2 linked regions of the Tunturibacter gelidoferens genome follow. Each later gene encodes a partner of the first gene's protein in a complex. Links are inferred from orthologs where the notes say so. Each region holds a gene or a part of one and is shown on either strand. Other genes may lie near its edges.

Region 1 (3,165 bases):
CAGTTCTCGACGTCCACGCTCCGTCATTGGAGTATCTGGAAGCGAGACATGCGTAGGGGAGAAATCCGTGGAGATATCAGCAGTCGCAGTGCCTTCCCCAACCACAAAGACCTGACAAGGAGCCGTCCCTAGCGACAACGCCAGAGTACCCAGGAGGAGAGCCGATCTGTATTCGAAAAGTGCCATGGGAAGCACCTCAGATACACACCAGCTTGCGCCTTCTCTTCCCCTTTGACAAGAGCCGGTTCACGAATTTTGATCAGACCACATAGAACCGGCCTTTGTGTCTCAAAAATTAGAACAAAAGCGGCTTAGTCTGACGCCATCAGAGCTTCGGTTCCTCGCCAACCGAACGCGTCTGAGGGGTCACAGGAAGAATCTGGACAAGAGAGGACGCAGGCGCCGATTTCGCTTCCTGTTCCATCGCCACATGCGCTGGCGGCGGCTGAACTTCAATGGCATAGCCACCCGCGACGATCGGTTTATGGGTGTAATTCCACGCATAGTCACGGGTAATGGGTATCAGAACCCCGACCCCAATCAGCAAAACTACCACCGTGAAGGCCGCCCCCTCAGGTCCGTAGCTCCCTCCAGTCAGCCAGAGGGGTCCGAAGGCCCGCGTCTGCACCACGCTGGCGAAGTCACTGATTCCGCTGATTGGAAGGCCAAACAGAACCCCAATGCTGGCATTCCAGGCAAAGTGAAGTCCCCAGGATAGCCACAGCCCATGCGTTCTCAACCACGCCACCGAGAACAGCAGACCAGCCAGCATCGTCACAAAAACGCCAGTCCACGTTGCCCCCGGATTCAGTGCGTGTCCAAGCCCAAAGAGGATAGACATTCCAATGGTCGCCGCGACCGGCCCAATCGCTTCAATCAGACGCCGGAAAGGGTAGCCGCGAAACGCGACCTCTTCCGCAAGCGCCGCGATCCCGAGAGTCAGAAGATTCAAAAGCAACAGCCAGATCGCCCGCGGTTGCATCCATAGTTGGACATCCAACTTTCCGGTAAGCGTCATCGGGAGGACGGCCAGCACCACGCAACCCCAGCCAACAGCCGCCCCAAGGGTCCATTCCCGCACCGATGTCGGCCGCTTCGGGAGGCCCAAAACCTCGCGAAGGGTTGAGTGTCGATGCGCAATTGCCTGGAGGATCGAAAACCCCACAGCCAGCAAGAAAAGAAGAAATAGCGCGGCAAGCAAGGGTCTCTCTGCGTCAAGGCCAAATCGCTCCGAAAGACCACGCGCTGAGCGTCCCGCCAGGACATCCGAAGCGACGAACCAGGTCGCAGATGTTACGAAGAGCGCCAGTTGCAAGGTGCGCTCAGAGCGGCCTGAGTGTGTCGAATTGAAGGCTTGCAACGCTGGCTACTCCAGAAACGGTCGTACCGTTAAGCGGTGGTATAAAACTGGGCAATATTACGAAACTTGGTGTAGCGCTGCTCCAGCAGCAACTCGAGCGGCAAGGCGCGAAGATCTGCGAGATTGTTCCGCAGTCTTTCGTCGACGAGCACCATGGCCTCTTCCGGATTGTTTTGCGTCCCACCCCACGGCTCAGGCAACACCTCATCGACACAACCAAGTAATTTGACGTCCACGGCTGTGTACTTCAAAGCCGCTGCAGCTTGCTGCTTCTTGCTGGCGTCCTTCCACATGATCGACGCACATCCTTCAGGGGAGATCACCGAGTAAATTGCGTTTTCGAGCATTAGCACACGATCGGCAACCGCCAGTGCCAGCGCACCCCCAGAACCGCCCTCGCCGGTAATGGTGGCGATGGTCGGTACCCGCAGCCGAGACATCTCTAATAGATTCCGTGCGATTGCCTCCCCCTGCCCGCGCTCTTCGGCTCCGATGCCAGGATTCGCCCCTGCCAGATCGAGGAACGTAAAGACAGGACGCCCAAACTTCTCGGCGATCTTCATCGCCCGTAGAGCCTTACGATATCCTTCAGGATCGGGGCTTCCAAACTTTCGCGCCACCCGCTCCTTCAGCGTCCGCCCCTTCAGGTTCCCCACCACCAGCACCGGTTCGCCATGAAATAGCGCCATGCCACAGCTCATCGCGGCATCGTCGCCAAAGGCCCGATCGCCGTGGATCTCGCTGAAATCGGTGAACAATCCTGCAATGAAATCCATCGGGTAGGGACGTTGGGGGTGCCGCGCCAACTCCGTCTTAATCCACGCTTCGGGAGTCGGTGCGGATACTGCCTGGGAATGCGCTGTTCTTCCGGTTTCGTGTTCTGCCATTGTCTAGGTATGCTTCGCTAATTTCTATAACGATTGTATGGCATCGAGGGCTAGTCGATGATCCGAACCCCTCCTCGGCCAACCAGTTCCTCCACCTGATCGATGAAAAGCCGATCTGCAGCTACCAGACAGTTGTGAGGTTCCAGCACCGCACAAAACTCCCCCGGCTCTTCGAGATCGAGCAGCAGCTTTCCTTTCCCGGGAGCGCCTATTAGGATGGCATGCAGCTTCTCAAGCAACGCCGCGTCCGGATTATGCAGGGGCACCTTGATTCGCAGCGAATCCGGCAGCTTGATCTTCACGTCCTCCAGCGCCTGAATACTCGAGATCGCCAGCTTCGGCGCCGAATCTTCTTCCCCACGCAGTACCCCCCGGACCACCACGGGAACATCAATCTTCAACTTCTCCGCGAGCTTCTCGTACGACTGCGGAAACGCGATCAACTCGATCTTGCCCACGGTGTCTTCGAGCGAAGCCTGCGCATACATCTCCCCCGAGCGCTTGGACTTCGCGACCTTTAAGCTTGTAATAACGCCCGCGATGGATATTTCATTCTGAGGCTCTTCATTTCGTCCGCGTCGAAATACCTGCGGCTCAGGCTTCATCTCGCAGGCTGTCACTGTATCGACGACCTTCATGTTTCGAAGTTTCTCCCGGTACTTGTCCATCGGGTGCCCCGACACAAAGAATCCCAACACCTCTTTTTCGTTCTGCAGTCGAGTGTGTTCGTCCCACTCAGCCACGCTGGGCAGCGCCTCCTCTCCGTTATTCGAAGAAGGAGAATGGATATCTGCATCGAAGATCCCAAACAGTCCGTGCTGCCCCGCCGCCTCATCGCGCTGAGACTTCTGCGCTCGCTCCATTGCCTTATCAAGAGCAGCGCACAGCGCCGCCCTACCGCCAAAGGCATCCATCGCG
Region 2 (3,214 bases), 2.7 Mb from region 1 along the record:
TTTTGAATAGGGTTACCACCAGCCATCTTCCATACGTAAGCCGAAAAGTCTTCTCCCGCATCCGCCATTGCCATATAAATCCGCGCCCCATTGATGGTCGCTTCGATCTTGGCGCGCGAGCGGATGATGCCTTCATTCTGTAGCAGGCGCTCTATGTCACCTTCCCCCATCCGTGCCACCTTCTTCGGATCGAAGTTACGGAAGGCTTTACGAAAAGCCTCGCGCTTCCGCAAGATGGTGAGCCAGGACAGTCCAGCCTGAAAGCCGTCGAGCATCAACGCCTCCCAAAGCGCGCGACCGTCGCGCTCCGGCACGCCCCACTCTTCGTCGTGATAGTCCTGCATCAATGGATCGTTGTCGGCCCATGCGCAGCGGTGAACAGCGTTCTTCGTCTTCGTCATGCGACACTCGTCTCCTGTTTGTGCTTGCAGCGTTCATCGCTCATCTATCGACGAACAGTCGAAAGCGAGTTCGCAACTAGTTACTCAATCCTACGATGGTCGGCTCTCCGCCGATCCTCACAGCCATGCACGAAGCAACCGCCCGGCACTCCCAAGGACTTTCAGCGAGTCGGCCCGATCAGCGAAGTAGCGGGCATTGATCTCAGCCGACCCAAGATCTTCAAGAGCGCGAAAAGTGCTGAGTTCTATAGCGATCTCAGCTGGAGTGAAGAAGAGCTTGAACGGCTCTCCGGCCTGTTGCACCCGCGAAGCAAGAGAATCATGGGCCAACTGCTCAAAGAACGGAAGCGCCGACCGAGGCTGCCCGTAGTCCAGAACGAGCGCACTGCCGGCAGCCTGCGATGTAAGGAACCCCACCGTAGCGCGGAAGGCCTCAAGCGTAAGGTACGGGACCACGCCAAGCCACGCGAACACCGCCGGCACCTTCGCGTTGAACCCGCCCGCCTCCAGCTGATCGAGCAGAGTCTGCTCCTCAAAGTTCACCGACACATAAGTAAGGTTTTCTGGCGCAGTTAGCGCAGTGCTCTCAAGAAGCTCGCGCTTCCACTGTTGCGTCGCCGGGTGATCCACCTCGAAGACGCGAAGTTGCGGATAGGGATTGCGATGGGCAAACGTATCGAGGCCCGCCCCCAGCACAACATACTGGCTGACTCCCTGAGAGACAGCTTGAGCAAGAGTGTCTTCGGCGTAGCGACTACGTGCAACCAGGAAAGCGCGCAGAGCAACAGAGAACGGCCGATCCTTTCGATCTGGATTGCGAGTTGGAGTCCGGCGTAATTCCTCCGCGTAGGAGTCGCCGAGGATGGGGACTGCAACAGGGTCTTCGAAGACGAGAGGCTTTGCGTCGTAGAGTTGGTGCGCCGCACGGCGTAGTGCTACGCGAAGCGCTGTGCGTGATGGACTCGCCGATTGCATATGCGATTCACAAGGCGCGCGCCTAAGCGCCCATCCAGCTTAGGGTCTGCGAAAGATACTCTTTCATCTCTTTGCGCGAGACAATCGCATCAAGAAACCCATGCTCAAGCAAGAACTCTGATCTTTGAAAGCCCTCCGGCAGCTTCTGCCGAATCGTCTGCTCAATCACGCGCGGACCCGCGAAGCCAATCAACGCCCCCGGCTCTGCAATATTCAGGTCGCCAAGCATAGCAAAGCTTGCAGTGACGCCACCCGTAGTCGGATCCGTCATCACGGAGATATAAGGAATCTTCGCGTCATCCAGGCGCGCCAGGCCCGCAGAGATCTTCGCCAGCTGCATCAGCGAAGCGATGCCCTCCATCATGCGCGCGCCACCCGAGGCCGCAACGATGATTAGCGGATGTCGTGTAGCCAGCGAGCGGTCGACCGCACGCGCAATCGTCTCCCCAACAACTGCGCCCATGCTCCCGCCGATAAAGGCGTACTCCATTACGCTCAGGACAACGCTGTGCGGCCCAAGCTGCCCAATTGCGTTGACGATTGCGTCGTTCAGGCCCGTCTTCGTCTGTGCCTCCGCAAGCCGCCGCTTGTAGGGCTTCAGATCGGTAAAGTTCAACGGATCGGTCGAGCGAAGTTCCAGGTCGACAAGCTCATACCCCGGCTCCAGCAAGTTCTCAATGCGCGTACGAGCATCAACGCGGAAGTGATGACCGCAATGCCAACAGACGTGCTGGTTCGCTTCAAGCTCGGCCTTGAATAGAATCTTGCCGCAGTCGGGGCAACGGATCCACAGTCCCTCGGTCCGAACCGTCTTCTCCGAGTCATTGACGATCTCGTTATCTTCGCGCTTGAACCAACTCATCCTTGCATGCCCTTTCGACCGCTGCCCTGTTCATTGTAACGACTGAACAGGGCAGCGGTGCGCTGGTTCTTGAGCTGGAGTCAGAGCGCTTCGGCGAGACGGGAGTAGAGGCCGGCATGGTTGGTCTCATACAGAACCAGCAACCTCTGCCGCATCAGGTAGTACGAAGAAGCCACTTCGTGCAGATAAAAGGGAATTCGCATCTGTTGCCTTCCGAAGAAGGTTGCCAGCATAATCTGCGTGACAGCGCGACGCAGCTGCAAACCATCGCGGCGCATACGCTCAGCAATGATGATGCCTTCGTCGAAGTTCCAGCGTTCCACATAGGAGGCGAGCGCGACCAGGATCCGGGCGTTTTCTCGCATACGCTGAACCCCTTCAAGGCCGCCCATCAAACTCCACATCTCTGCCGGTTCCAGCTCAAGAGCGTCCTTCTGCGGCACAAGGTGGTTCAGCGCCACAGTCATGACTCCCTTGGATTCAACCGGATGAAGCTTCGCCACCAGCTCCTCCCACGTACAGCGAGCCAAACGCCGTGCCGTCAAATACGAATGGAGAAGCGCGCAGCCTAACAGGATAGTAACCAGAGCGGTAATGACTATAGGTGCCATATGGGTTACGTGTGGTCGCGCGTCCGAGTGACCTGCTGAAGATCGTACTGCACTCGGCTGTGAAGAGCAACGAGATAATCTTTCATTTCGTTCGACAGAGGCGCGCGGACACGTTCCGGCCTCCAAAAGGCGACGATCCAATACAGTAGGACGGCTATATAGAGGAAAGAGGGGAAAAGCTGGACAACTCGATACTGCTGGGTCCACCCCAGAAAGATACTGGCTAGGTCGCTAACGGCGGAACCGAACGCCCAAAGGGTCAACCCTTGGGCCAAAGCCATCACATGGTTACGCCATTCCAACCCTAACCTATTGGAAGCAAAGAGCATCGCAAGAAAAAGCTCACAGTCGAGCAACGCAGTGAA

Evidence for each region.
Region 2: the proteins of RBB81_RS16150 (region 1) and accD are in contact, whole or in part, in a solved structure (PDB 8UXZ), measured with the Escherichia coli proteins. The link is inferred for Tunturibacter gelidoferens from one-to-one orthologs.

Annotation. Positions count from the first base shown.
Region 1 is NZ_CP132938.1:3,686,115-3,689,279, forward strand. Bases 319-3,165 are described here. They hold RBB81_RS16150 (acetyl-CoA carboxylase carboxyltransferase subunit alpha), read right to left. Parts: upstream 2,248-3,165; coding sequence 1,390-2,247; downstream 319-1,389. Other genes in these bases: RBB81_RS16145 (CPBP family intramembrane glutamic endopeptidase), read right to left, coding at 326-1,201; dnaE (DNA polymerase III subunit alpha), read right to left, coding at 2,298-3,165. In the rest of the region: RBB81_RS16140 (hypothetical protein), read right to left, coding at 1-186. UniProt on the Escherichia coli protein: Component of the acetyl coenzyme A carboxylase (ACC) complex. First, biotin carboxylase catalyzes the carboxylation of biotin on its carrier protein (BCCP) and then the CO(2) group is transferred by the carboxyltransferase to acetyl-CoA to form malonyl-CoA.
Region 2 is NZ_CP132938.1:1,007,984-1,011,197, reverse strand. The notes cover bases 319-3,214. They hold accD (acetyl-CoA carboxylase, carboxyltransferase subunit beta), read right to left. Parts: upstream 2,239-3,214; coding sequence 1,399-2,238; downstream 319-1,398. Other genes in these bases: RBB81_RS04680 (hypothetical protein), read right to left, coding at 2,855-3,214; RBB81_RS04685 (hypothetical protein), read right to left, coding at 2,319-2,741; RBB81_RS04695 (class I SAM-dependent methyltransferase), read right to left, coding at 519-1,376; RBB81_RS04700 (DNA-3-methyladenine glycosylase I), read right to left, coding at 319-401. Also shown: more of RBB81_RS04700, read right to left, coding at 1-318.